DNA from 2 places in the Achromobacter sp. FW305-C-28 genome. Region 1 is predicted to be linked to the other one. Evidence: riboswitches for the same ligand, from Rfam matches in the RefSeq annotation. Region 1 holds a riboswitch; the other holds the start of a gene.
What was found. Region 1 has a riboswitch for glycine ahead of gcvT (glycine cleavage system aminomethyltransferase GcvT). Riboswitches for the same ligand answer to the same signal wherever they lie in the genome.
Positions count from the first base shown of each region.

Region 2: linked by a shared signal. The riboswitch ahead of AC3WMR_RS12230 (D-amino acid dehydrogenase) and the one ahead of gcvT (glycine cleavage system aminomethyltransferase GcvT) in region 1 are both predicted to bind glycine.

Region 1 is NZ_JBYSYL010000010.1:51,056-65,804, reverse strand. Features, by position in the region: gene AC3WMR_RS22585 (GNAT family N-acetyltransferase) at 1-758, opposite strand, end outside; gene AC3WMR_RS22580 (GGDEF domain-containing protein) at 931-2,166, shown strand; gene AC3WMR_RS22575 (GNAT family N-acetyltransferase) at 2,179-2,703, opposite strand; gene AC3WMR_RS22570 (hypothetical protein) at 2,816-3,268, shown strand; gene AC3WMR_RS22565 (arginine/lysine/ornithine decarboxylase) at 3,500-5,761, shown strand; gene AC3WMR_RS22560 (BaiN/RdsA family NAD(P)/FAD-dependent oxidoreductase) at 5,780-6,982, shown strand; gene AC3WMR_RS22555 (superoxide dismutase) at 7,226-7,840, shown strand; gene AC3WMR_RS22550 (ZIP family metal transporter) at 7,868-8,761, shown strand; glycine riboswitch at 8,861-8,955, shown strand; glycine riboswitch at 8,988-9,110, shown strand; gene gcvT (glycine cleavage system aminomethyltransferase GcvT) at 9,198-10,298, shown strand; gene gcvH (glycine cleavage system protein GcvH) at 10,394-10,771, shown strand; gene gcvP (aminomethyl-transferring glycine dehydrogenase) at 10,869-13,742, shown strand; gene AC3WMR_RS22530 (DUF945 family protein) at 13,929-14,749, opposite strand, start outside.
Region 2 is NZ_JBYSYL010000004.1:30,062-44,810, forward strand. Features, by position in the region: gene AC3WMR_RS12225 (sulfite exporter TauE/SafE family protein) at 1-230, shown strand, start outside; gene AC3WMR_RS12230 (D-amino acid dehydrogenase) at 234-1,463, opposite strand; glycine riboswitch at 1,508-1,598, opposite strand; glycine riboswitch at 1,600-1,690, opposite strand; gene ampC (class C beta-lactamase) at 1,854-3,032, shown strand; gene AC3WMR_RS12240 (3-hydroxybutyryl-CoA dehydrogenase) at 3,062-4,060, opposite strand; gene AC3WMR_RS12245 (NAD/NADP octopine/nopaline dehydrogenase family protein) at 4,063-5,160, opposite strand; gene AC3WMR_RS12250 (AraC-like ligand-binding domain-containing protein) at 5,350-6,342, opposite strand; gene AC3WMR_RS12255 (spinster family MFS transporter) at 6,526-7,926, shown strand; gene AC3WMR_RS12260 (DUF2242 domain-containing protein) at 8,078-8,962, shown strand; gene AC3WMR_RS12265 (CopD family protein) at 9,132-9,557, shown strand; gene AC3WMR_RS12270 (MetQ/NlpA family ABC transporter substrate-binding protein) at 9,755-10,594, shown strand; gene AC3WMR_RS12275 (methionine ABC transporter ATP-binding protein) at 10,602-11,717, shown strand; gene AC3WMR_RS12280 (methionine ABC transporter permease) at 11,698-12,354, shown strand; gene AC3WMR_RS12285 (trans-sulfuration enzyme family protein) at 12,401-13,591, shown strand; gene AC3WMR_RS12290 (hypothetical protein) at 13,680-14,747, opposite strand.

The DNA.
Region 1 (14,749 bases):
GAGTCGCTGCCGCGCAGCGCGCCCACGCGCACCGGCAGGCCCCGGCTGTCGGCATCGCGCAGCAGGCGGTCCAGCACCTGGCCTCCCACCCCCAACCCTTGCACGGCCGGCACCACATACAGGTGATCCAGCCGCAGCCCGTCGCCGTCCGGGCGCAGGGCATAGAAGCCCACGCGTGCGCCGTCCCGCTCGATGATCCAGGTATGTTCAGGGCGGAACGTGCTGCGCAGCCGCGCCCGCGCCCGTTCGGGATCGAAGCGGCCCAGGCGTTCCAGGCTGTCCCGCATGGCCTCGATGCGGATGGCCAGCAGGGCTTCGAAATCGGCATCGGTGACCGGCAGGTCGCGTAGCGCGGCGGGCGCGAGCGCGTCGTAACCGCGGCCCAGGAACTGCAGGATGCAGATGCCGTGGCCGAACGGATCGCTCAGGTGCGCAATGCGGCCCCACGCGTGCGACACGGCGGCATCTTCCAGCCGCGCGCCCGCCGCCACCGCCCGCTGCACCGCGCCATCGACATCGTCGACCACCACGTCCAGGTGCACCGGCGTCCAGTGGCGAGCGTAATCGCGTGGCTGGCGCACGCTGGCCGCGGCCGGGGTGCCGGCGGCCTTTTCCAGCAGGTAGACGGGGGCCGTGGCGCCCAGCATTTCGGCAGCCTGGGGCCCCAGGTGTCGGTGCAGGGCCAGCCCGAAGGCATCCTGGTAGAAGGCGATGGCTTGCTCGAGATCGGGAACGTCGATATTGACCAGGATACGCATGGGGTTTTCCGGGAAAGCGCGTCGCGAAAACATAGCATGGCGCCGACCCCGCGCGGCAGGCCCGGCCAAGATCGTTGCTGCGCTAAAGAACCCCGGGCCGCGACCGTAAAAGGGGATATGTGTTTGCCGATTTGGCGACGTCATCTCTGCAAGCGTGAGCAAGGCCCTATCCGTGCGTTACCCCCATATCCCCTGGCTGCCCCTGTTGTTCTATCCTGCGCTGCCGGTATTCGCGGCGGCCGGGCTGTTGCTATGGCAGCAGTGGCCCCCGGCCCTGATGCAGATCGTGCCGTTCGTGCCCTGGGTCATGGCGCTGGTGGGTGGGGCCATCTGCCTGATGTACCAGCGGTCGCAGACCTTGGCGCTGATGCTCAGCGTGCTGGGGGCGGTGGCCGTGTGGCCGGCGCTGGCCAGCCAGGCGCCCTGGGCGCTGGGGCCGGCGCTGGTGTGGTGGTCGCTGGCCTACAGCATCAATGCGCTCTGGGCCGAGCGGTCCAGCCTGCTGCTGGACATGGCCGCCCGCATCGGCCTGATGGCCGTGGGCGCGGCCGTCATCGCGCTGGCGGGCAAGGACGGCGTGTCAGAGTGGTTCGGTACGCTGGCGGTGCAGGGCATGCTGGCCCGGCTGGGCCTGCCCGTGCAAGCCTTGGCGGCGCTGCTCCTCACCGGCCTGACGTTGACCCTGCTGTTGCTGCGTTATGGCCGCCCGCAACAGGCCGGCCAGTGGCTGGGCTTTGTCTGCATGGCGTGGGCGTTGCCGCGCGGCGCCCAGCATCCGCTGGAGCTGGCCGTGATGGCGTCGGCCGCGCTGACCGCGCTGTCTATTTCGCTGGCGCACGAAGGCTTCCACATGGCCTTTCGCGACGAGCTGACCGGCCTGCCCGGACGCCGCGCGCTCAACGAGCGGCTGCAGCGCATGGGCCGCGTCTACACGTTGGCGATGGCGGACGTGGATCACTTCAAGGCCTTCAACGACACCCATGGCCACGACGTGGGCGACCAGGTGCTGCGCATGGTCGCTTCGCAACTGCGCCGGGTGGCGGGCGGCGGTTACGCCTACCGTTACGGCGGCGAAGAGTTCACGCTGGTGTTTCCTGGCAAGACCGCGGTCGAGGCCATGCCGCATCTGGAAACCGTGCGCCGCGCGATCGAGGCCTACCAGATGCGCCTGCGCGACAAGCCGGCGCGGCCCAAGGCGGACCAGGTCGGCCAGCGCCGCCGCGGCGCGCGCGGGGGCCGCAATTCGCGTCCGCTGCGGGTCACGGTCAGCATCGGGGTGGCCGAGCGCGGCGACGCGCTGCGCGCGCCGGACGCCGTCATCAAGGCAGCCGACCAGGCGCTGTACAAGGCCAAGGACGGCGGCCGCAACCAGGTCTGGGCCTACGGCGCCAGGCGCCGCTCGGGCTGAACGGCCAGCGCGCTACTTGCCGGCCAGCGGCAGCGCCATCAGCAGCTCGTCGTAGAGCTCGCCGTTCACGCACAGGGCCTCGCATTCGTGGCCGTATTCCTCGAACCCCAGCGCGGCATACAGATTGAAGGCGGCCGCATTGTTGGCGGTGACGCTCAATTGCACCTGGCGCACGCCGCGCATGCCGGCGGCATGGTCGATGGCCGCGCGCATCAGCAGCCGGCCCAGGCCCTGGCCGCGGAAGGCGGGCGCCACGTACATGCTCCAGATGTGTGCCTTGTGCCGCATCTTCAGCTTGCGCTGGCGCGCCACGCCCACCATGCCGGCCAGCGCGCCTTGCACGAACACGCCGAACATGGCGCTGTCGTCCGCGGGGGCGATCCAGCCGCGGATGTCGTCCAGTGTCAGCGTGTGTTCCTCTTCGTAACTTGATCCGAATGCTTCCGGGGTTTCCTGCAAGGCATCCAGGCGCAATTGCCGCAGGGACAGGGCGTCCGCGGGGGTAAGACGTCGGACAAGTGGGGCGCTGGAAGGCATGCGGGCAAGTGTTGGGAATAGGGAACGGTTCGGGGGCTACTGGCCAGTATAGGCGGGGGGGCCGCCTATAATGCCCCTAACGCCGCTTGCGGTTTTCACAAAGGAGCCAATGATGTTCGGTTTCCTCAAGATAAACCAGGACGCCAAGCGCGACGAAGTCCAGGAAGAGTTCGTGGCGCGCGTGGCGAATGCCGCGAAAGACTTCGTCCAGGCCGCCGGGTCCGCCGGGGCCACGCTCGACTACTCCCCCTCCAGCATCCACGCGCTCGACGCGGCGCTCGAAGCCGCGCACGTCGGCACCTTGCCCCTGACCCCCATGCAGACCGTAGGCGCCGCCGCCTATCTGTACGAAGTGGCGCGCCGGGCCCACGGCGGCCTGTACGAGGTCTGCGACGACGAAGACCCGGTCGTGCTGGTCTGCGGCGAGCCCGACGCCGAGGTCTGCTTCGGCGCCATTGCCAAGGTCGAACGGCGCATCCGCTATGGTGACGCCGAGGCCATCCCGCCGTACTTCGACGCCTTCACCGCCGCGCTGCGGGCCGGCGAAGCGCGCACCATCCGCTAGCGCTTGCCGCCTTGGGCGGGCCCGGGAAAGGGCCTGTCGCGGGCCCCATCGGGGCCCGTGTGCGGCCATCTTCGGGAAAACCATAGGGCCTGGGGAAAATCCGCCCTACAATTCCGCCATTCCCGCCATCCTGGCGGGGCCTCCGCGCCGCCTGTCATCAGACGGTTTTTCACTAGAAGTACACTCGCGTCCGCCATAACGGTCCGATTCGCTTGCCCCAGGAGCGCCTGCATGAAATTTCGCTTCCCTATTTTCATCATCGACGAGGACTACCGTTCCGAGAACGCGTCCGGTTTGGGTATTCGTGCCTTGTCTGAAGCGATCGAGGCCGAGGGCGTCGAGGTGATCGGGGTGACCAGTTATGGCGACTTGAGTTCATTCGCCCAGCAGCAAAGTCGCGCCAGCGCCTTCATCCTGTCGATCGACGATGAGGAGTTCGACGTCGATTCGCCCGAGGACGTGGCCAGCGCGATCAAGAACCTGCGCATGTTCATCGGCGAACTGCGTTTCCGCAACGCCGACATCCCCATCTACCTGTACGGCGAAACGCGCACCTCGGAACACATCCCGAACGACATCCTGCGCGAACTGCACGGCTTCATCCACATGTTCGAGGACACCCCCGAATTCGTGGCGCGCCACATCATCCGCGAAGCCCGCAGCTACGTGGACAGCCTGCCGCCGCCGTTCTTTCGCGAGCTGGTCAAGTACGCGCAGGACGGTTCCTATTCCTGGCACTGCCCCGGCCACTCGGGCGGCGTGGCGTTCCTGAAGAGCCCGGTGGGCCGGATGTTCCACCAGTTCTTCGGCGAGAACATGCTGCGCGCCGACGTCTGCAATGCCGTGGACGAACTGGGCCAGCTGCTGGACCACACCGGCCCGGTCGCCGAATCGGAACTGAACGCCGCGCGCATCTTCCACGCCGACCACTGCTATTTCGTGACCAACGGCACGTCCACCTCCAACAAGGTGGTGTGGCACGCCAACGTGGCCGCTGGCGACGTGGTCGTGGTGGACCGCAACTGCCACAAGTCGATCCTGCACGCCATCACGATGACGGGCGCGATCCCGGTGTTCCTGCGCCCCACGCGCAACCACCTGGGCATCATCGGCCCGATCCCGCTGGAAGAATTCCACCCGGACAACATCCGCAAGAAGATCGAGGCCAACCCCTTCGCGCGCGAAGCGGTGAACAAGAACCCGCGCATCCTGACGCTGACGCAAAGCACGTACGACGGCGTCATCTACAACGTGGAAATGATCAAAGAGCAGCTCGGCAGCTACGTCGACACGCTGCACTTCGACGAAGCCTGGCTGCCGCACGCCGCGTTCCACGAGTTCTACAAGGACATGCACGCCATCGGCCAGGACCGCCCGCGCAGCCAGGATGCGATGGTGTTCGCCACTCACTCCACGCACAAGCTGCTGGCCGGCATTTCGCAGGCCTCGCAGATCATCGTGCAGGAATCCGAGACCCGCAAACTGGACCGCAACGTCTTCAACGAGGCGTACCTGATGCACACGTCGACCTCGCCGCAGTACGCGATCATCGCGTCGTGCGACGTGGCCGCCGCCATGATGGAACCCCCGGGCGGCACCGCGCTGGTCGAGGAAAGCATCCGCGAAGCGCTGGACTTCCGCCGCGCCATGCGCAAGGTGGAATCCGAATTCGGCAAGAACGACTGGTGGTTCAAGGTCTGGGGCCCGAACCGCCTGGTGTCCGAAGGCATCGGCAATCGCGACGAGTGGGTGCTGGAAGCCAACGACCACTGGCACGGCTTCGGTGAAATGGCCGAAGGCTTCAACATGCTGGACCCGATCAAGGCCACGGTCATCACCCCGGGGCTGGACATGTCGGGCAGCTTCGGCGAAACCGGCATCCCCGCGGCGCTGGTGTCCAAGTACCTGACCGAGCACGGCGTGGTGGTCGAGAAGACCGGCCTGTATTCGTTCTTCATCCTGTTCACCATCGGCATCACCAAGGGCCGCTGGAACACGCTCTTGACCGCGCTGCAGCAGTTCAAGGACGACTACGACCGCAACCAGCCGCTGTGGCGCATCCTGCCGGACTTCTGCAAGGTGCATCGCCGCTACGAGCGCATGGGCCTGCGCGATCTGTGCCAGCAGATCCACGAAGCCTACCGCGAGCGTGACGTGGCCCGCCTGACCACCGAGATGTACCTGAGCGACATGGTGCCGGCATTGAAACCGTCCGATGCCTTCGCCCGCATGGCGCACCGCGAGGTTGAGCGCGTCGATATCGACCAGCTCGAAGGCCGCGTCACGGGCGTGCTGCTGACGCCGTACCCGCCGGGCATTCCGCTGCTGATTCCGGGCGAACGCTTCAACCGCACCATCGTCCAGTACCTGCAGTTCGCGCGCGAGTTCAACGAACGCTTCCCGGGCTTCGAAACCTACATCCACGGCCTGGCCGACGAAGTGGGTCCGGACGGCGAGAAGCGTTACTACGTCGACTGCCTGATCGAAGACTGATACGGGCAGACTGTTCCGATGTTCGATGTTGCCGTTCTCGGCGCCGGCGCCGCTGGCATGATGTGTGCAGCGGTCGCCGGCCAGCGTGGCTTGCGGGTGGTGCTGGTCGACCATGCCGAGCGCCTGGCCGAAAAGATCCGCATTTCCGGCGGCGGTCGCTGCAACTTCACCAACATCGGGGCGGGCCCGGCCAACTTCCTGTCCGACAATCCGCATTTCTGTCGCTCGGCCCTGTCGGGCTATACGCCGCAGGACTTCCTGGCGCTGCTCAAGCGCCACCATATCGCCTGGCACGAGAAGCATCGCGGGCAGCTGTTCTGTGACGATTCCAGCGAATCCATCATCGAGATGCTGCGCGCCGAATGCGACGCGGGCAGCGTGCAGTGGCGCATGGGCTGCCAGGTCGCCGAGGTGGCCCACGGCGAAGCCGGCTTTGAACTGCGCACCAGCCAGGGCCCCATCCGGGCTGCCAAGCTGGTGGTGGCCACTGGCGGCATGGCGATCCCGCAGCTGGGCGCCACCGACTTCGGCCTGAAGCTGGCGCGCCAGTTCGGCCTTAAGGTGGTCGAGCCGCGCCCCGCGCTGGTGCCGCTGACCTTCGATGCGGCCCAGTGGCAGCCCCTGGCGGAATTGTCCGGCGTGGCGCTGGAGGTCAATCTGCAGACAGGGCAGGGCAAGACCCGCGGTGAATTCCTCGAAGACCTGCTGTTCACGCACCGCGGCCTGTCGGGTCCGGCGATCCTGCAGATCTCCAGTTTCTGGAAACCGGGCGAACCCATCGTCATCGACCTGGCGCCGGGGCGCGACCTGGCCGACGAACTGCTGGCGTCCAAGTCCGGCAACCGCCAGCAATTGCACACGGTGCTGGCCGGCCTGTGGCCCAAGCGCCTGGCGGATCGCTGGCTGCACCTGGCCGAGCAGGGCGGCAAGCCTGGCCTGGCGGCGTTGCGCCTGGCCGATGCGCCCGACAAGACCCTGCGCGCCCTGGCGCAGGACATCCACCAGTGGACGCTGGTGCCCAGCGGCACCGCCGGCTACAAGAAGGCCGAAGTCATGCGCGGCGGCGTCGACACCCGCGGGCTGGACCAGAAGTCCATGCAGGCCAAGACCACCCCCGGGCTGTACTTCGTTGGCGAAGCCGTGGACGTCACCGGCTGGCTGGGCGGCTACAACTTCCAGTGGGCCTGGGCCTCGGGCGTGGCCTGCGGCAAGGCGCTCTAGGGCCGGCGCCCGCGTCGGCGGGCGGCCATTTCTCTTTCATTCTCGGACGATTTCCCGACGGCCATCTGCCACGCGGCGCCTTGGTGCGTCTGCGCCGTGCAGCCGACGGCAGCGCATAGCCCGCTTCTATGACAGCCATTGCAACGCAGCCATTGTGATATCAAATAAAAATACATATCATTTATGTTTTCGATAATCAATACGGCCCCGCATTCCGCGGCGCCGTCCTGACGGAGACATCTCATGGCCTACACCCTGCCGACCCTGCCATACGCCTATGACGCGCTCGAACCCCATATCGACGCCATGACGATGGAAATCCACTACAGCAAGCACCACCAGACCTACGTCACCAGCCTGAACGCGGCCCTGGACGGCGCGGGCATCGCCACGGACGAGCCGGTCGAAGCCCTGGTGGCCCGCCTGGACCAGTTGCCCGAGGCGATTCGCGGCGCGGTGCGCAACCACGGCGGCGGCCATGCCAACCACAGCCTGTTCTGGTCCGTCATGTCGCCGCAGGGCGGTGGTGAGCCCGAGGGCGCGCTGGCCCGCGCGATCGACGCGGAACTGGGTGGCCTGGCCGCGTTCCGCGAGGCCTTCACCAAGGCAGCGCTGACCCGCTTCGGCAGCGGTTGGGCCTGGCTGTCCGTCACCCCGGCCGGCAAGCTGGTGGTGGAAAGCAGCGCCAACCAGGACAGCCCGCTGATGCAGGGCAACACCCCGATCCTGGGCCTGGACGTCTGGGAGCACGCCTACTACCTGAAGTACCAGAATCGCCGGCCGGAATACATCGGCGCCTTCTACAATGTCGTCAATTGGCCCGAGGTGGCGCGCCGCTACGCCGCCGCCATCGGCTGATCCGGCATTGCGCGAGGGCAGCGTTCCATGAACACATTCAGCCGTCATCGCATCCGGCCCGCAGCCACCAGCGTCAGTGTATGGACGCTGGCGGTGCTGGTCGCCTGCCTGGGCCTGCATCAGTTGTGGGTCTACTTCGACGCGAACGCGCCGCATGTGGCGGACGCGCTGCTGGGCGGCATGGTCGCCGCCGGCGCCACCGCGGCGGGCACGCTGCCCATACTTTTCGCGCGCACCATTCCCCAGAAAATGCAGGACAGCATGTTCGGCTTCGGCGCCGGCGTGATGCTGGCGGCCAGTGCGTTCTCGCTGGTCGCCCCGGGCATCGCGGCAGCCGAATCGCAGGGCGCCGGCCCCTGGGGGGCCGGGCTGACCGTCGGCGCGGCCATCCTGCTGGGCGCGGCCGCGCTGCTGCTGATGGATCGGCTGCTGCCGCATGAACACTTCATCAAGGGCCGCGAGGGCATCGAGGCGCACCGGCTGCGCCGCACCTGGCTGTTCGTCTTCGCCATTACCTTGCACAACCTGCCCGAAGGCCTGGCCATCGGCGTGGGCTACGCCGGCAACGATCCGGTGCGCGGCACCGCGCTGGCCACTGGCATCGCCATCCAGGACATTCCCGAAGGGCTGGTGGTGGCCGTGGCGCTGATTGCGGCCGGCTACAAGCGCTCGTTCGCGGTGGCGCTGGGCATGTTGTCCGGGCTGGTCGAGCCCGTCGGCGCCGTGCTGGGCGCCGCCGTCGTGGGCTGGTCGGCGGCCATGTTGCCCTGGGGGCTGGGGTTCGCGGCGGGAGCCATGCTGTTCGTGATCAGCCATGAAATCATTCCCGAATCGCACCGCAAGGGGCATGAGGTCTACGCCACCTGCGGCTTGATGCTGGGTTTCGTGCTGATGATGCTGCTGGACACGGCGCTGGGCTAGGGGCCGGGAGCCGGTTGCACGCCGGGGGCGCGCGCCGCGGTTGCAGGCCGCGCGGCGCTGGGCGAAGCCGGCGTTTCGCGGTATGCTTTCGGCGCTGTCACGCATGTTGCGGGAGAGAGCGGCTGTTAACCCGGCCGCCGCCGAAGGCGCAATTCGCCCGGAATCGCTCAGGTATCCCATACCGCACATGTTTGCCCTGTCGCGGTTTTCGCCGTGCGGATGGGCAAAACAGCACTCTGGAGAGACCTGGCGCCGCTGCCCAATCAGGGACATAGCGCGCAGCCCAGGCGCCGAAGGTGCAAACCCGCCACGCGGGGCAACTCTCAGGCAAAAGGACAGAGGGGCGGAAGATTCAGCCGTTGCGCGGGGGCTCATCGCCCGTCCGCCAGCGGCATTCCGTAACCCTGGCACCGCTGCCGCTCCGGAGTACCCGCGCATGTCCGCAACCCTCAAACGCACCCCGCTGGCCGACGAACACATCGCCTCTGGCGCCCGCATGGTCGATTTCGGCGGCTGGGACATGCCCCTGGCCTACGGCTCGCAACTGGAAGAACACCACGCGGTGCGCCAGGATGCCGGCATGTTCGACGTCTCGCACATGCTCAACGCCGACGTCACCGGCCCGGATGCCTTTGCCTTCCTGCAGTACCTGGTCGCCAACGACGTGGCCAAGCTGACGGTGCCGGGCAAGGCGCTCTATACCTGCATGCTGAACCCGCAGGGCGGCGTCATCGACGACCTGATCGTCTATTTCTTCGCCGCCGACCAATGGCGCGTGGTGGTCAATGCCGGCACCGCCGACAAGGACATGGCCTGGATGCAGCGCGTCAAGCAGGCTGGCAAGTTCGACGTCACCATCACGCCGCGCCGCGACCTGGCCATGATCGCCGTGCAGGGCCCCAATGCCCGCGCCAAGGTCTGGGCTGCGCGCCCCGCCTGGCAGGCCGCCAGCGAGCCGCTGACCCCGTTCGTGGCCGCCCGCATCGGCGACGACACCCTGGTGGCCCGTACCGGCTACACCGGCGAAGACGGTTTTGAAATCGTGCTGCCTGCTACGGAGGCCGTGCAGCTGTGGCGCGACCTGGTCGCCCAGGGCGTGCGCCCGGCTGGCCTGGGCGCGCGCGACACGCTGCGCCTGGAAGCCGGCATGAACCTGTACGGCCAGGACATGGACGAACTGACCCAGCCCGGGCAAGCCGCGCTGACCTGGACGGTTTCCCTGAAAAACCCCGAGCGCCGCTTCATCGGTCGCGATGCGCTGGAACAATTCGCCACGCCCGCCGCCTTCGTCGGCCTGAAGCTGCAGGAGCGCGGCGTCATGCGCGCCCACATGGCCGTGCGCACCGCGCAGGGCACCGGCGAGCTCACCAGCGGCACCATGTCGCCCACGCTGGGCGTATCGATCGGCTTTGCCCGCCTGCCGCAAGGCGTGGCCGTGGGCGATACGGTCGAGGTCGACATCCGCGGCAAATGGGTGCCCGCCCTGGTCTGCAAACTGCCGTTTGTCCGTAACGGCAAAGCCGTCGAACACTCGTAAACTCGAAGCTTCGCGCCGCAGGCCCCCGTGACGGGCGGGCCGCCGGCGCGAGGCGCGCAACACCATTCTTCTACTCGAATCCCTCAGGAGTTCCCATGAGTCTGCCCACCGATCGCAAGTACACCCAGTCCCATGAATGGGTCAAAGCCGAAGGCGACGTGTTTGTCGTCGGCATCACCGATACCGCCCAGGACCAACTGGGCGACCTGGTCTTCGTCGGCGACGTCAAGGTCGGCGCCAAGCTGAACGCGGGCGAAACCGCCGGGGTGGTCGAGTCGGTCAAGGCCGCCTCGGACATCTACGCCCCGGTCGCCGGCGAGATCGTTGCATTCAACGACGAACTCGAAAGCAACCCCAACCTGATCAACGAATCGGCCTTCACCGCCTGGATCTTCAAGATCAAGCCGGTCAACGCCGCCGATGCCGACAAGCTGCTGGACGCTGCCGGCTACGAAGCCGTCGCCAACGGCTAAGCCTGTCCGGACGGGCGGCGGCGCCAGGCGCCGCGCCCGTCCGCAAGATGCATCACCGTTCGTCCCCCGACGACACCTGCTACCCCGAGATCCCTCCATGTCGCGCGCCCTAGACACCCACACCGACTTCATTCCCCGCCACATCGGCCCCTCCGACGCCGACCAGGCCGCCATGCTCGCCGTGATCGGCAGCGCCAGCCTGGACGCCCTGATCGAAGAAGTCGTGCCGCCCAAGATCCGCAGCCAGGCCCCGCTGGCGCTGCCGCCCTCGCGCAGCGAAGCCGACGTGCTGGCCGAACTGAAGCAGATCGCCGGCCGCAACAAGGTCTTTCGCAACTACATCGGCCAGGGTTACTACGGCACGCAGACCCCCAACGTGGTCCTGCGCAACATTCTCGAGAATCCCGCCTGGTACACGGCCTACACGCCCTACCAGCCCGAGATCTCGCAGGGCCGCCTCGAGGCCCTGCTGAACTACCAGACCATGGTCGCCGACCTGACCGGGCTGGACATCTCCAACGCCTCGCTGCTGGACGAAAGCACCGCCGCCGCCGAAGCCATGACGCTGGCCCGCCGCGGCGCCAAGTCGCAGAGCCCGGTGTTCTTCATCTCGCGCCACGTGCATCCCCAGACCATCGAAGTCGTGCGCACGCGCGCCGAAGGCCTGGACATCGAAATCGCCATTGGCGACGAAGCCGAGGGCCTGCCGGAGTGCTTCGGCGTGCTGCTGCAATACCCGCACAGCACCGGTTCGGTGTCGGACTATCGCAAGCTGGCTGACGCCGCCCACGCCCAAGGCGCCGTGGTGGCCGTTGCCACCGACCTGCTGGCCCTGGCGCTGTTGGCCGCGCCCGGTGAGTGGGGCGCCGACATCGCCGTCGGTTCGGCCCAGCGCTTTGGCGTGCCGTTCGGCTTTGGCGGCCCGCACGCCGGCTTCATGGCCTGCAAGGACGCCTTCAAGCGCAACATGGCCGGCCGCCTGGTCGGCGTGTCCAAGGACGCCCAGGGCAACCCGGCGATGCGCCTGGCGCTGCAAACGCGCGAACAGCACATCCGCCGCGAGAAGGCCACGTCCAACATCTGCACGGCCCAAGTGCTGCTGGCCGTCATGGCCGGCATGTACGCTGTGTGGCACGGCCCGGCCGGCCTGCGCCGCATCGCCCATCGCGTGCAGCGCTACACCGCCATCCTGCGCGCCGAACTCGGCAAGCTGGGCATCAAGGTCGCCAACGACACCTTCTTTGACACGCTGCTGCTGGAAACCGGCGCCGCCACCCCGGCCATCCTGACGGCCGCCGAGTGCGAGCACATCAACTTGCGCCGCGTCGACGGTGCCCGCCTGGCCGTCTCGCTGGACGAAACCGTCACCGCCGCCGACCTGCAAGCGCTGGTCAACGTGTTCGCCGCCGGCCTGGAGCGCGATGACGTCGAACTCGACGTCGACGCGCTCGACGCCGTGGCCGCCAGCGGCATTCCCGCCGCCGTGGCCCGCGAAAGCGCCATCCTGAAGCACCCGGTGTTCTCCAGCGTGCAATCCGAAACCGACATGCTGCGCTACTTGCGCAAGCTGGCCGACAAGGATCTGGCGCTGGACCGCACGATGATCCCGCTGGGCTCGTGCACCATGAAGCTGAACGCCACGGCCGAGATGATCCCCATCACCTGGCCCGAATTCGCGCTGGTCCACCCGTTCGCGCCCGGCTCGCAAAGCCAGGGCTACAACGAGCTGATCTCCCGCCTGTCGGCCGCGCTGTGCGAAATCACCGGCTACGACAACATCAGCCTGCAGCCCAACTCGGGCGCGCAAGGCGAGTACGCCGGCCTGCTGGCCATCCGTGGCTACCACCAGGCCAACGGCCAGCACCAGCGCAACATCTGCCTGATCCCGTCGTCGGCGCACGGCACCAACCCGGCCTCGGCCCAGTTGGCCGGCATGGAAGTCGTGGTCGTGGCCTCGGATGCCAACGGCAACGTCGACCTGACCGACCTGCGCGCCAAGATCGAACAGGTCGGCGACAAGCTGGCCGCGCTGATGATCACCTACCCGTCCACGCATGGCGTGTTCGAGGAAGCCGTGACTGAAATCTGCGACCTGGTCCACCAGGCCGGCGGCCAGGTCTACCTGGACGGCGCCAACATGAACGCCATGGTCGGCGTGGCGCAGCCGGGCAAGTTCGGCTCCGACGTGTCGCACCTGAACCTGCACAAGACCTTCTGCATCCCGCACGGCGGCGGCGGCCCGGGCGTGGGCCCCGTGGCGGTGCGCGCCCACCTGGCGCCGTACCTGCCGGGCGTGGTCAACGAACAGGGCAAGCTGCCCGGTGAAGCGAAGGTCGGCCCGGTTTCGGCCGCGCCGTTCGGTTCGGCCGGCATCCTGCCGATTCCGTTCGTGTACATCGCGCTGATGGGCGCCGATGGCCTGCGCCGCGCCACCGAAGTGGCCATCCTGAACGCCAACTACATCGCCACCCGCCTGCGCGACCACTACCCGGTGCTGTACGCGGGCCGTAACGGCCGCGTGGCGCACGAGTGCATCCTGGATGTGCGTCCGCTCAAGGAAACCAGCGGCATCAGCGCCGAAGACATCGCCAAGCGCCTGATGGACTACGGCTTCCATGCCCCCACCATGAGCTTCCCGGTGGCCGGCACGCTGATGGTCGAACCGACGGAATCCGAAGGCGTGGCCGAACTGGATCGCTTCATCGAAGCCATGATCTCGATCCGCGAGGAAATCGCCCAGGTCGAACGCGGCGAACGCGATCGCGAAGACAACGTCCTGAAGAACGCGCCGCACACCGCGCAGATGCTGCTGGCCGAAGAGTGGCTGCACGCCTACCCGCGCCAGCAGGCCGCCTACCCGGTGGCTTCCCTGCGCGACGCCAAGTACTGGCCGCCGGTGGCCCGTGTGGACAACGCCTACGGCGACCGCAACCTGGTGTGCGCGTGCCTGCCGATCGAAGCCTACGCGTAAACCTGTGACGGGCCTGCCGCGAGGCGGGTCCGGCCGGCAATGCCAAAGCCCCTGCTTGTTTCAAGCCGGGGCTTTTTCATGCGTGGCGTCCAGGCTGCTGCGCGCCGATGCAAAAAGGGCCGCACTTGCGTGCGGCCCTGGGTCTGTCGTGCCAGCCGCCGCGAGGGGCGGATGACGGCGGGCGGCTTACTTCGCCGGCGCAGCCGTCAAGGTCTTGGCGAAGTCTTCGGTGATGCTGAAGTACGTGTTGATCAGGATCTGCAGGTTGTTCTTGCCGATCCCGCCTTCCGCGTTCATATCCATCTGCAGCACGGCCTGGTTCTTGTCGTCCAGGTAGGCGCGGGTCCAGCGGTATTCGCGGTTCCAGGCGTTGATGGCTTTCAGCGAGGCGGGCTTCTTGGTGGCGTACGTGGCGGTGACGACCAGGTCGTAGCACTTCTCGGTGAAGTCATTGCACAGGAATTCCATGCGCAGGTCGGTGGCACCGGTGCTGCCGGCGTCCAGGATCAGCACGGGGCCTTCGTCGCCGTCGGTCTTGCGCGTGGTGTAGCCCATGTCGTCGAGCATGCTGACGACCATGTCGACGTTGAATTCCTGCAGCGTCTCGCCGGCCGAGGCCGACGCGGTGTCGCCGTCCATCGACGTGGCGCCGACGGCGGGCTCGGACTCTTCTTCTTCGTCGTCCGTCATGCTCGGGTTCATGCCCACGGAGCCCAGCAGGCCCGAGAACAGTTCGTCGGCGGGGATCTTCTTGCCGTTCAGGTCGCCCATGCCGTCGGCAAAGTGGAACTTGCCGACGATGTTGTCGCCTTCGTTCTTGCCCACGTTGAACATCTCGGCCATGCCGGACATGCTGCGCACGTTGTCGGCGGCTTCCTCGGCGGCCTTGTCGGCGGCCAGGCCTTCCTTCTTGACGGCGTACTGCACCATCAGGTCTTGCACCATCGGCTTGGAGATCACCAGGGTGGCGTCGATCTGCTTGATGGCCTTGACGATGATTTCCTGCG
Region 2 (14,749 bases), on a different contig from region 1:
CCATGCTGTCGGTGACGATGGCCACCTACCTGGCCACCGGCATCGTCACCCGCGACATGGCACCCATGTTCGCCGTGGTGGCGCCGGCGATGCTGATCCCCACGCTGCTGGGCACCCGCCTGTACATCGGCATTTCCGAGGTGACGTTCCGGCGCACGGTGCTGGGGCTGCTGACGTGTTCAGGGCTGACCTTGCTGGCGTCGTCGGTGCCGCAGTTGCTGGCGCGGTAGGCGCTACGCCAGCGCGACCCCGTCCCGCACACTCGCCGCCAGCATCTGCGCCGTTGCTGCCGACAAGGTCCACCCCAGATGCCCATGCCCGGTGTTGTAGAACACGCCGGGCCGCTTGCCCGGGCCGACGCGCGGCATCATGTTGGGCGTCATGGGGCGCAGGCCGCACCAGGGCACCACGCGTGACGTGCGTACGCCGGGGAAGTGCTTGCGGGTCCAGTCCACCAGCGGCTGGATGCGTTCGGCGCGGATGTCCATGTTGAAGCCGTTGAATTCCGCCGTGCCGGCCACGCGGAAGCGGTCGCCCAGGCGGCTGGTGACGATCTTGGCGGCCTCGTCGAGCAGGCTGACGGTGGGGGCGGCGGCGCGGCTGTCGGGCTCGTCCAGGTGCACGCTGATGGAATAGCCCTTGACCGGGTAGATGTTCAACGAGTCGCCCAGCCGGCGCGCGAACTGGCGGCTGGCGGCCCCCGCGCAGATGACGATGGCGCTGGCCTCGTGCTGTTCGTGTTGCGTGCCGCCTTCGCGGGCAATGTCCAGCACGTAGGGCAGGCCGTCGCGGCTGATGGCGCGGATGTCGGCGTCCTGCTCGAAGCGCACGCCGCGGCGCTCGCAGGCACGGGCCAGGCCGCTGGTGAATTTGTGGATGTCGCCGGTGGCGTCGGACGGCGTGTAGAAGCCGCCATGGCACGCCGTTTGCAGCGCGGGTTCGATGGCGCGTGCTTCGTCGGGCGTGACCGCGTGGCGTTCCAGTCCGCCTTCGCGCAGCAGCGCGTTGGCGCGGCGTGCGGTCTCGAAGCTGGCGGCGTCGTGGTAGATGTGCAGGATGCCGCGCCGTTCCAGGTCGAAGTCGATGCCTTCTTCCTCGGCCATGGCGTACAGGTGCTGGCGCGCCTCGATGGCCAGCCGGGTGGTGGCGATGGTGTTCTGGCGGTAATTGCGGATCTGCCCCATGAACTGGGCCAGCCACGAATACTTGTGCCAGGAGAAGCGCGGGTTGAGCAGCAGCGGCGCATTGCGGCGGCCCAGCCAGCGCAGGCCCTTCATGACGGTGGCGGCGCTGTTCCAGACTTCGGCGTTGCTGGCGGACAGCTGGCCGCCGTTGGCATAGGACGTTTCCATGGCGGGATAGCGCTGGCGGTCGTAGACCGTGACGTCGTAACCCAGTTTGCTCAAGGCGTACGCAGACGTGACGCCGGTGATACCGGCGCCGATGATGGCGATGCGGGGCATGGTGGCTCCAGATAGCGTGGCTGCGGCCAACCGGCAGCAGCACCCCATCTGTCTTGGTACCTGAGAGCTTCACCCGGGCGGTGTGCGCCGCGGGATCCCCTTCGGTGGGCGCGCTTGGCGCCTCTCTCCAGATTGTCTACACCGCGCAGTCCTGTTGCCTGAGAGTTTCCGGGGCGGTTGCTCCGTCGGCGCCCGCCACGGGGGCGAGTCTCTTCTGCGGGGTTTTGAATCGACCGAAGCAGGATAGCCAAATTTTCGGCCGGGCGAGACTTAGGGTTAGTACTAGGATGTGCCAATTTCGTCCTACACTGGGCGCCATTCGGCCGGCGCCAGCCGGTGTGACGCGATAGGAAGAATGGCATGCGCCTGAGGGAAAGATTCCGTACTTCGATGTGGTTCCTGGCCCTGGCCGCAGGCGCCGGGCCCGCCCTGGCGGCGGGGCAGCCAGCGCCAGCGTCGTCCGCGCCCCGCGCACCCGTCGCTGCGGTGCCGCCGCAGGCTACTGATGAGGCGATCAACGCCGCCGTCGCCGAGGTCATGCGCCAGTACGACATCCCCGGCATGGCGATCGCCGTCACCCGCAACGGCGAGCAGCGCTTTTTCAACTACGGCGATGCCTCGCGCGCACCGCGCAAGCCGGTATCGCCCGACACGCTGTTCGAGCTGGGCTCGATCAGCAAGACTTTCACCGTGACGCTGGCGGGTTATGCAGAGGCCACGGGCAAACTGTCGTTGGGCGACACCCCCGCCAAGTACGTGCCCGAACTGCAAGGCAGCGCGTTCGCCAAGACCACGCTGGTCAACCTGGCCACGCACACGGCGGGCGGTTTTCCCTTGCAGGTGCCGGACGCCGTGCAGGACACGGCCCAGCTGATGGCCTACTTGAAGGCCTGGACGCCGCAATATGCGCCCGGCACGCACCGCACCTATGCCAACCCCAGCATCGGCATGCTGGGCGTCGCGGCCGCGCGCAGCCTGGGCCAGCCCTACGTGGCGGCGCTGGAGCAGGGCCTGTTGCCCAAGTTGGGCCTGCGCAGCACCTATGTGAACGTACCGCCTGAAAAAATGCCGGACTACGCCTGGGGCTACAACAAGCAGAACGCGCCGGTGCGGGTGAATCCGGGCGTGCTGGCGGACGAGGCCTATGGCGTGAAATCGACCGCCCGCGACATGATCCGCTTTGTCGAGGTGAACCTGGGCGTGGCGCCCGTGGAGGCCGCCATCCAGCGCGCGATCGCGGCCACGCACACGGGCTACTACCAATTGGGCGCGATGACGCAGGACCTGATCTGGGAGCAGTACCGTTATCCGGTGTCGGTGGATGACCTGGTGGCCGGCAATTCTGCCAAGGTGGCCTTCGAGACCTTGCCGGTGCAGGCCTTGCAGCCGCCGAGCGCGCCGCAGCCCGCGACGTGGATCAACAAGACCGGCGCCACCAACGGCTTTGGCGCCTACGTGGCCTTCGTGCCGTCGCGCAAAGAGGGCATCGTGATCCTGGCCAACCGCAACTATCCCAACGAGGCGCGCGTGCGGCTGGCATTGCGGGTGCTGGAGATGCTGGATCGTTGACAGCGGGCAGGCAGCGGGGCAGCGCCCCTTTACCGCACGTCGCCCATTTCCCGAGCCCCGTCATGACGCGGCAGCATGCCCATGATGCGCAACCGGTCGCACAGCTCCCCCAGCCGCCGCAGCTTGTAGGCGTCCACGTCCATGCCGGCGTAGTCGTAGAAGCCCTGGCCTTCGCGCAGGCCGTTGCGGCCGGCTTCCATGTTGCGCGCGATGATGTCCGGCGCGGCAAAGCGTGGGTCGATGGCATCGGCCAGATAGCGGGACGCGTAATGCAGGATGTCGCCGCCGCCCCAGTCGATGAATTCCAGCAGGCCCAACACCGAGAAGCGCAGGCCGAAGCCCAGCCGCACGGCGGTATCGATGTCTTCGGCGCTGGCCACGCCTTCCTCGACCATGCGGGCCGCCTCGTTCATGGCCAGGGCCTGGATGCGCGGTACGATGTAGCCGGCCGCCGGCGCGCATTGCACGGGCGTCTTGCCGGCCAGCCGCAGCACCGCCAGCAGGTCCTGCAACGCGGCGTCCGCCGTCTGCGGGCCGCGGCTCACTTCCACCAGCGGAATGAGATACGCCGGGTTGAGCCAATGCGCATTCAGGAAGCGGGCAGGCGTGTGCACCAACGCGGCTAGTTCGGTCACCAGGAAGGTGGACGTGGTGGACGCGATGACGCTGTCCGGCGCGCAGGCCCGCCCCAGCCAGGCGAAGGTGTCGCGCTTGACGTCCAGGCGTTCGGGCACGGCTTCGAACACGACCCGGGCGTGGGCCAGGTCCACGCGGGCGTCGTCGCGGGTGGTCAGGCGCACGCGGCCCAGCGCAATGTCGGCCTGTGCCGCGTCCAGCAGGCCCAGCCGCGTCAGCGTGACCAGTTCGCGCCGCAGGTCGCCCAGCACCCGCGCGAAATATTCGGCCTGTTCGCCGCGTTCGCGCGGCTTGATGTCGATCAGGGTGACGGGCAGCCCGGCATGGATGTACGACAGCGTGATGCCGATGCCCATGCGGCCGGCGCCGACCACGCACAAGGTCTTGTCCATGGTCAGGCCCCTTGCGCCAGCAACGCGGCCATGGCGCTGCGCGACAGGCCGTGCAGGCCCAGGGCTTCCAGCGTGCGGCCTTCGGCATACAGGTCGCGGCCCGTCACGGCCGAGGCCAGGCTGAGCAGGCCCTGCGCCACCGGCGTGGGCACGCCGGCCCAGCGGCCCGTCGACACCAGAAACGACAGGCCCAGCCGCGTGTCTTCCAGCATGTAGCGGTGGCGCGCCAGGTCGATGTTCTCGCGCCAGTCGCCGCTGTCGGTCAGCTTGCCGTGCGCGCCGCGGCCGTACATCCATTCATCGCCCGCGGCGGCGTAGTGGTCGGCCAGCGGAAAGTGCGGCGCCGCATAGCCCAGCGCCGTGCGCACGGCGATGCGTTCGGCGTCCAGCGCGTCGGTCACGCGGCGGATGGACGGTTGCGTGCCTTCGTTGTGGATGTCCCACTTGTCGAAGTGTTCCAGCGGGCCGGCGTTCATCAGGATCAGCGGCGGATGGATCACCGGCCCTGCGTTCATCAACGCGCCCGACAGGGCGTCTTCGATCGGCTCGATGCTGGGGTAGGCCTGCGCCAGCACTTCCAGGGCGGGGCCGGACAGGCGGCCGGGAAAGACGCCGGTGGGCAGGCGCGTGGCGTAGGCGCTGATCACGACGCGGTCGCCGTGCTTGCGCGCCAGGTAGGGCAGGGTGCCGGTCTCGGCAAAGGCCACCTCGGCCGGGTTGCCGGCGTCTTTCAGGGCGCGGGCGAACAGCAGGCTGCCGAAGGTGCCGGGCGGCAGGAACACCACCTGGCCGTCTTGCAGGTGCGGCGCCAGGTCAGGCGCCAGGGCGGCGTGGGACGTGGCCGGCAGCGGAATCACCAGCAACTGCGCGCCGTCTGCCGCGGCGCCCAGGTCAGCCGCCAGCGCCAGCTGGCCGGGGCCGTCGCCCAGCGGGATGCGGCGCGTGCCGCGATAGTCGGTCACCGTGAGGGCGCCGGCCTGGCGCAGGCTGTCGAACGCGGCCCCGTCGCGGCGCCACAGCCGCACGCGATGCCCTTTTTCCACCAGGTCGGCCGCCGCCGCGTAGCAGCCGTGGCCGCCGCCAATAACGCCGATGCGCATGATCAAGCTCCTTCGATAGAGGCTTTGATCCTAGCGATGGGACAAGGCGCGGTCTGCGCCGAACGCGCAGGCGGGATACCGGATCGGCAAGCAAATGCAGGGCGGCGAGGTGCGTGCCATGGCAGCGGCCGCAGTCTGGCGGCGATCAGGCAGCGACCAGGCACTGCTTCAAGCGCCAGCCCGCCGCCATCAGGGCGTACAGGCGCGGCGCTGCCTGAGCGTGTCGGACGGCAGGCAGCCATACCGCTTGCGGTAATGCGTGGCGAAGTGGCCGAAGCTGGTGACGCCGCAGCGCAGCAGGATGTCGGTGACGCTGTCGCCGTCCCGCGCTTGCCCCAGCGCGGCGTGCGCCAGCGCCAGTCGGCGGTTGCGCAGGTAGTCGCTGGGGCTTTGCTTGAGGAACTGCGTGAAGCCGTTCTGCAAGGTGCGGATGGACACGCCGCAATGCGCCGCCAGTTCAGTCAGGGCAATGGGCGCGTCGATGTGTTCTTCGATGTAGTCGCGGGCGCGGCGCACGTGCTGGGGCAGCGGCTGGCGGCGGTCGGCGCGCACCGCATCGGAATAGTTGTGCGGCAGCTGGGTCAGCAGCAACGACACCAGATAGTCCGAAAAGCCCGCGGCCAGCGTCTGCGTCACGCCTTCGATGGCGGGGTGGCGGTACAGGCGGCACACGTAGTCCAGCGTTTCCTGCACGGCCGCCAGGCCCGCCGAGCCCGGGGCGGCTTCCAGGTCGAACACCAGCGGCTGCTTGACCGGCCGGTCCAGCAGTTGCTGCAGGTGGCGCTCCAGGGCCTGGCGTTCGATGCGCAGGATCAGGCTGCGGCAGTCCTGGCCGATGCGGATGATGCTGCGTTCGGACGGCGACGAAATGGTCAGGCTGCCTTCGCGTAAGCGCGCGCTGCGCTTGCCCAGCGTGACCAGCCCGGCGCCTTGCAGCGTGACGCGCACCAGGTAGTAGCGGGCGATGTCGCCGGCATCGATTTCGACGTCGGCGCCGTAGTGCAGGTCGAACAGCGCGGCGGTGCCGAAGAACACCCCGTACAGCCGCGAGCGCATGGGCTCGCCCGGGGCCACGCACATGCGGTGCGACCACAGGTGCTGGCTGACCTGGTCCGTGATTTCAGAGACATTGCCCGAATTGAGCAGGCAATGGCGTTGTAGCGGATAGGTGTCTTGGAACATGCTTTCCTGCGCCCCGGGAATAGCCGTTGCGCGCCCGGTATAGAGCCGGTGGGCGCAAAGGCCTACAAAAGATGCAGCCATGCGGGCCTGCCGACGCAAGCCCGGATTGGCGAACCAGACAAGGGGACGCAGCCGCCACCCTGGCGGGGCCGGCGCGATCCCGTTGCGATACAAGGGAAAAACATGATGGGCGACCCCCGAAACGACGCGGCCAAGACCAGCTATGCCTACGAGTGGTATGTCGTCCTGATCTGCATGCTAGCGTACATATTTTCGTTCGTCGACCGGCAGATCCTGGCCTTGATGATCGAGCCCATCAAGCACGACCTGCAACTGTCGGACACGCAGTTCAGCCTGTTGCACGGGTTGGCGTTTTCGCTGTTCTACGCCTTCATGGGCATTCCCATCGCGCTGCTGGCCGACCGGTATTCGCGGCCCCGCATCATCGCCATCGGCGTGGCGTTCTGGAGCCTGGCCACCGCGGCCTGTGGCCTGTCGCGCAGCTTCGCGCAGATGTTCCTGGCGCGCATCGGCGTCGGCGTGGGCGAGGCCGCGCTGTCGCCCGCCACCTATTCGATGCTGAGCGACATGTTTCCGCGCCACAAGCTGGGCCGCGCGGTGGGCATCTATTCCATCGGCTCGTTCATCGGCGGCGGCATGGCCTTCCTGATCGGCGGCTACGTCATCAACCTGCTCAAAAGCGTGGACAGCGTGTCGGTGCCGCTGCTGGGTGCGCTGCGACCCTGGCAGGTGACCTTCTTCATCGTCGGCCTGCCCGGGCTGCTGGTGGCACTGCTGATTCTGCTGACCGTGCGCGATCCGCAACGCCGCGGCGTGCGCCGCGATGCGGCCGGCCAGGCGCAAAAGCCTTCGGTGGGCGAGACCTTTCGTTTCCTGGGGCGTCACCGCGGCACGTTCTTCTGCCACTACCTGGGGTTTTCGTTCTACGCCATGATCCTGTTCTGCCTGCTCGGCTGGACGCCGGCTTTCTACATGCGCAAGTACGGCCTGTCGCCGGTGGACGTGGGCTACATGCTGGGCGTGGTGGTGCTGGTGGCCAATACGGCCGGCGTATTCTGCGGCGGCTGGCTGATGGACTGGCTGGCCAAGCGCGGCTACAGCGATGCGCCGCTGCGCGCCGGCGTCATCGGCGCAGTCGGCATGGCCGTGCCCGCCGTGGCGTTCACACAGGTCGACGGCCTGTGGCTGTCGGTGGGCCTGCTGCTGCCGGCGATGTTCTTTGCCTCGTTTCCCATGCCCACGTCCACCGCCGCGATGCAGATCCTGCCGCCCAACCAGCTGCGGGCGCAGGTGTCGGCGCTGTTCCTGTTGATCTCGAACCTGATCGGCCTGGGGGCGGGCACGACGGCCGTGGCCTTGCTGACGGATCGCCTGTTCAAGCTGCCCGCGGCGGTGGGCCATTCCATGTCGCTGCTGATCGGGGTGGCCACGCTGTTGTGCGTGGGTCTTCTGGCCGTGGGCTGCGGCAAGTATCGGCGCAGTCTGGTGCGGGAAGAGACCCTGGCGGAGCACGGGCCGACCCCGGGCGGCGCGGCGCCCGTGCCGGCGCGGGCTACGCCTTGACACATAAGGGTTACGGCATGTGCCCGCAGGCATCGACGCCCCATATGGGCTATAAAGCTGTTTCAACTCATCACTGCGCAGGCTCACGCGGGCGACGCACGCTCGGCCCTTGGCCGATAATCCCCCCGTCGCCCCGAAGCCGGATTTTTTCATGCCCCGCGTCACCCCTCGTTTTGCCCTTCCGTTGTGCGCTGCCCTGGCAGCCGTCCTGGCGGGATGCGCCGCTCCCAAAGCCGCCTTCGAAAAAGAAGACTTCACCCAGAACGACACCTACTCGCGGTCGGTCGCGGCGGGCAGCACCACGGCGTGCGACGCCGGGCGGCGGGCCTTGCTCAGCCAGGGCTACAACATCGACAAGTTCGAAGGTTCGCGCGTCACCGGCCACAAGAATTTCCAGGGCGACGACGGCCAGCACACGCAGATCAGCTTCAACATCGATTGCGCCTCGGACGGGGCCGCCAACGAGCGCGCCACCGTGTTCGCCAACGCCGTGCAGGACCGCTATTCCATCAAGCGCACCTCCAGTTCGGCCAGCGTGGGCGTGAGTGTGCTGGGGCAGGTATCGATGCCGTTCGGCGCCAGCGACGATTCGCTGGTCAAGACGGCCAGCCAGACCGTGTCGCGGCCGGCGTTCTATGAAGGCTTCTTCCAGCTGTTGCAGCGCTTCCTGCCGGATGCGCAGGCCGCGGCGGCGCCCCACGTGCCGCCGCCCGGCCGCGGCAAGGCCGCCGCGCCCAAGCCGCCCGCCGACCCCGTGACCACGCCGGACGCGCCGGCCGATACGCTCAATCCGTCCACGGCCAGCGGTGCGCCGGCGGCCGGCGACAAGCCCGCGGCCGAGCCGGCCCGGGCACTGCCTGCCGCGGCACCCGCCAACGCTGCCGGGGCGTCCACCGCGCCGGCCAGCCCGGCGGTGAAGGGGGATTCGGCGGTTCCGGCTGCGGCGGCCTCCAGCCCCACCACGCCTGCCGCGGCCACGCCGGCAGCGACGCCCGCCACGCCTGCCACGCAGCCGGCGGCCGACGCCGCCAAGTAACTTCCCCGACTGGCGGCGCAGACCGTTTCCTCCAACAGGCGGTGCAGGCCGCCGCCACGGCGGGACTCACACGCGGCCTTGGCGCCCGGCGTCATCGCGTTTGCCCCAGCGCAAACCCGGGCCGCAATACCGCCCCGCATCGGTCCGCCGTCCGGCGATAATGCCGCGCATGACCTACCAACTCCTGAAAATGTTGCATGTCGCCGCCGTGGTCGCATGGCTGTGCGGCTCGTTGTTCGTGTCCCTGTTCCTGTTGTCGTCGCAGCCGCCCGACAGCGACGAGGCGCCGAAGGAACGCAAGATGCTGGGCGCGCTGCGCCGCTGGACACTGTTCGTGACCACGCCGGCCATGGTGCTGGCCTGGCTGGTCGGCCTGCACCTGGCCATGACCTTTGGCTGGTTCGCCATGGACTGGCTGTGGATCAAGGTGGCGCTGGCGGTGGCACTGTCGGCGCTGCTGGGCATCCAGAGCGCCGCGCTGCGCCGCCTGGCCCAAGGCAGCGCCAAGCGACCGCCCTTGGTCGATCTGTATGCGCCGTTCACTGTCATTGCGGCTGCGGTGATCGTGACGCTGGTGGTCGTCAAGCCGTTCTGAATGCCAGGCTGGCGGACCGGGACCCTGCGCCCGTCCGCTCCAAGCGGTTCCTGCTTTTCGCACCGCCGCCATATGCGCCCGCCACATAACCAAACACCCCTGTAATAAGGACTCAACCAACTATTCGTTCGTGCGCGCAAGGGCCATCCCTAGAATCGTCTCTCTCATAACCGGTTTGACTTAGAGGCGATTTCCATATGACTCCCCGTACTTTCTCCGCCCGCACGGGCACGCTCATCAAGGGTCTGCTGGGCGCCGTGCTGGCCGCTGCGGCGATGTTCCACGGACCGGCGTTCTCGGCCGATCCCAAGCCCCTGAAGGTGGGCGTGCGCGGCGGCGTCGACGAGCAGATCTGGGAAGTCGTGGCGCAGGTCGCCAAGAAGAATGGCCTGGCCGTCGAACCGATCGTCATCACCGGCACCGCCAGCCCCAACGAGGCGCTGAACAACGGCGATCTGGACGCCAACGCCTTCCAACACATTCCCTTCCTGAACGACCAGATCAAGCAGCGCGGCTACAAGCTGGTGTCGGTGGCCAACACGCTGATCTCGCCCATCGCGTTCTATTCCAGGAAGTACAAGTCGCTGAAAGACCTGCCCAACGGCGCCAAGGTCGGCATTCCCAACGACCCCAGCAATCAGACCCGCGCGCTGGTGATCCTGCGCGACAACGGCCTGATCACGCTGCGCGACGGTTTCGATCCGGCCACGGGCACTGCAACCCTGGCGGACGTGACGTCCAATCCCAAGAAGCTGGACTTCGTGGAAAGCGCCTCGGTGGTGCTGGCCCGCTCGCTGCCTGACGTGGATACCGCGGCCATCGTCAACAGCTTTGCCTACCAGGCCGGGCTCATCGCCACCCGCGACGGCATCGCGGTCGAGAAGAAAGAAAACAACCCGTACGTGAACATCATCGCCGTGCGCGAAAAGGACAAGAACGCGCCGTGGGTGCCGGAACTGGTCAAGGCCTACCACTCCGAGGAAGTGCGCCAGTTCATCCTGAGCAAGTACGAAGGCTCGGTGATTCCGGTCTTCTAAGCGCGTCATGATCCAACACGAGTTTTCCCTGCCGCACGAGGCCGCGCAGGCCGAGGCCGGCGCGGCGCCGGATGCGCACATCGTCTTCGAAGGCCTGCAGAAGCACTATCCTGGCCCGCAGGGCCCGGTGGCAGCGCTGTCGGACATTTCGTTTTCGATCTCGCGCGGCGAGGTGTTCGGCATCATCGGGCGCAGCGGCGCCGGCAAGTCGACCCTGCTGCGTTCCATCAACATGCTTGAGCGGCCCAGCGCCGGCCGGGTGCGGGTGGACGGCGTGGACGTCGGCAGCCTGGACGAAGACGCGCTGGTGGGCCTGCGCCGCCGCATCGGCATGATCTTCCAGCACTTCAACCTGCTGTCGGCCAAGACCGTGGCGGAAAACGTGGCCCTGCCGCTGCGCGTGGCGGGCGTGAAACCGGCCGCGGCGCGGGCCCGGGTCGATGCGTTGCTGGACCTGGTGGGGCTGCGCGACAAGGCGGATACCTATCCGGCCAAGCTGTCGGGCGGCCAGAAGCAGCGCGTGGGCATCGCCCGGGCGCTGGTGCATAACCCCGAAATCCTGCTGTGCGACGAAGCCACGTCCGCGCTGGACCCGGAAACCACGCAGTCCATCCTGGCGCTGCTGCAGGACATCAATCGCAAGTTGGGCCTGACGGTGGTGCTGATCACCCACGACATGGCGGTGATTCGCGAGGTCTGCCACAAGGTGCTGGTGCTGGACGGCGGCCGCAAGGTGGAACACGGCGACGTCTGGCGCGTGTTCGGCGATCCGCAGGCCGATGCCACGCGCGCCTTGCTGCGGCCCTTGCAGCACGACCTGCCGGCGGACCTGGCGGCGCGGCTGGTGCCCGACCTGCAAGGCCTGGAAGGCCGGTCGGGCGTGGCCGTACTGCGCCTGCGCTTTACCGGCCAGGGCCGCCCCGAAGGCGTGTCCCTGCAAGCGCTGGCAGCGCTGGGGCCGGGCGCGACGCTGCTGCACGGCGGGCTGGACCGCCTGCGCGGCCATGCCCAGGGCAGCCTGCTGGTATCGGTGCCCGCTGCGGTGCTACAGGAAGAGGCCGCGCGCGCCGCGCTGGTGGCCGATCAGATCAAGGTGCTGGGATATGTCGCTGTCGATGCTTGATAAATACGCGCAGGCCTTCCTGCAGACGCTGACGATGGTGGGCATTTCCGCCGCCATCGCCATCATCGCCGGCCTGACGCTGGCCGTGGTGCTGACGGTGACCGCGCCCGGCAACCTGTACCCCAAGCCGCGCCTGAACAAGGCGCTGTCGGTCACCGTGAATACCTTTCGTGCCATTCCCTTCATCATCCTGCTGGTGGCGATGCTGCCGTTCACGCGGATGCTGGTGGGCACCACGCTGGGCACCTGGGCCGCGATCGTGCCGCTGTCGGCCAACCTGGTGCCGTTCTTTGCGCGCATCGCCCAGGTCAGCCTGAACGACGTCGACCACGGGCTGGTGGAAGCCGCCCGCGCCATGGGCTGCCGCCGCTGGCACATCGTGCGCCACGTGCTGCTGCCCGAGGCGTTGCCCGGCATCATCGGCGGCATGACCGTCAGCGTCATCGCCATGATCAACGCGTCGGCCATGGCCGGCGCGGTGGGCGCGGGCGGCCTGGGCGACCTGGCCATCCGTTACGGCTACGAGCGTTATGAAACCCGCGTGATGTTCGAAGTGATCGTCATCCTGATCGCGCTGGTGTCGATCGTGCAATTCACCGGCGAATGGCTGTCGCGCCGCGCCGACCACAAGCGTTGAGGGCGCGCCGCGCCGTCCGCATCCTGACTTTTCCTGGAGCCTTCTCATGTCCGATTCGCCCCAACACGGTTTTGCCACCCGCGCCATCCACCTGGGCTACGAGCCGCTGGACGAGCAAGGCGCGTTGTCGCCGCCGCTGTACCTGACGTCCACCTACACGCAGGACAGCATCGAGGCCTTCGACCAGATCCGCCTGGGCGAGAAGGCCGGCTACGTCTATGGCCGCACCCGCAACCCCACGCAGGCGCTGCTGGAAGAGCGGCTGGCGTCGCTGGAAGGCGCCGAGGCCGGCGTGGTGACGGCATCCGGCATGGCGGCCATTTCGGCCACGCTGCTGTCGCTGTTGCAAAGCGGCGACGAGATCGTGGTGGACCAGATCGTCTATGGCACCGCCTTCACGCTGTTCGCGCAGGGCCTGCCGCGCCTGGGCATCCGCGCCGTGTTCGCGGACTTCACCCGTCCGGAAACGGTCGCCGCGGCCATCGGCCCCAAGACCCGCGCGGTCTACTTTGAAACGCCGGCCAACCCCAACCTGCGGCTGGTGGACATTGCCGCGGTGTCGGCGATTGCGCGCGGCAAGGGTTTGTTGACCATTGTCGACAACACCTTTGCCACGCCGGTGCTGCAACGCCCGCTGGAACACGGCGCCGACATCGTGCTGCATTCGGCCACCAAGTACCTGGGCGGCCACGGCGACCTGCTGGCCGGCGCCGTGGTGGGGCGCAAGGAACATATCGATGCGATCCGGCTGCAAGGCCTGCGCTACTTCACCGGCGCGACGTTGTCGCCGTTCACCGCATTCCTGGTGCTGCGCGGCATCAAGACGCTGGAACTGCGGGTGGAACGCCACAGCGAATCGGCGTTGAAGGTGGCCAAGTTCCTGCGTGAACATGCGGCCGTGGCCGACGTGTTCTATCCCGGCCTGGCGGGCACCGCGGGGGCCGAGATCGCTCAGCGCCAGCAGGCGGCGGGCGGCGGCCTGGTGGCGTTCGAACTGAAAGGCGGGCTGGACGCCGGCCGGCGTCTGCTCAACAGCCTGAAACTGGCGCGCATCGCCGTCAGCCTGGGCGATCCGGAAACGCTGATCCAGCATCCGGCATCGATGACGCACGCCAGCTACACCGCCGAAGACCGCGAGAAATATGGTTTGTCGGAAGGACTGCTGCGTCTGTCGGTGGGCTTGGAAACCGCCGCGGATATCCTGGCCGACCTGAAACAGGGGCTGGATCGGGTGTAGGCGCTGCGAGGGGGCGTGGTGCCGCAGGATACGCAGTGATGCGCCGATCCTGCGACGGCGCCGGTTCTGCGTCAGCGCAGAGCTGACCTCAGCGCAGGTCCGACGTCAGGTTGTCGAACTGCTGCAGTTCCAGCCGGGTGCGTTCGTCGGTCAGGCGCCGCACCGTCAACTGATGCGCCTGGAAGCGCGTCAAGAGCGCGTCCTGGTCGAACACGATCTCGTCATGCTGGGCGCGCCACGACCGGCGGTTGTCGTCGAGCAGGTTGATCATCTTTTCGAACTCGGCCAGCGTCTGGCGTTCGATGTCCCAGTTGCGCGCCAGGGTTGCCCGCTGGGTTGCGCGCGACTTCAGGGCGCCTTCGATCATCTGGTTCTTCTGCTGTTCTGTCAGGTCCAGGCTGCGGATGATGACGGGTACGTCGGCCAGCAGCTTCTGGTTCTGCTGGCTGTATTTCTGCACGATGCGCTGCGATTGCTCCAGGATCAGCCGGCTTTCCACCAGGCCGCGGTCGCGCGCCAGACGGTTGGCGATGAACAGTTCCGACAGCCGAACCTCGTCCAGTTCCTTCATGTAGGCGCGGTATTGCGCCAGGCGCTGGCCCAGCATCAGCTTCACGCCGCGCTCGATCTGGCCGTAGGCGCCGCGGGCCTTGGGGGTGGGGTCGATGTCCGGCACGTCGCCGGTCGGATGGTCGACGGCGTACATGGCCGTGCGCATCAGCTCGCCGGCATGGCGGATCTCGGCGTAGGCGGTGTCTTTCTGCACCCGCTGGTAGGCGCCCATCGCGCTCACGGTGACGAACGTGGCCACGAGCGCCAGGCCCACGCCGAACGCGATACGCATGCGGCTGCGAGGGGTGCGCAAGCGCTTGAACAGTGACAGCACCCCGATCACGACCGCAGGCGGAATCGCCAGCGCGATGGCCGCGCCGAGGCCGTAGCCGACGGTCGCTGCCGGGCTGGCATCCATCGACGGCGAATAACGCCGCACGCTGATTGCCATCAACCAGAGGCCGATGTAGATCGCCCAGGTGTAGAACTTGAGCGCGCGGCCGGCGCTGGGCGGGGTACGCAGGGCGGCGGCCAGCGCAGGGGTCGCCGCCGTTTCCGAGGGCTCGCTTTCAAGGCTCAGGATGGGGTCTTTGCGCGTGTCCACGG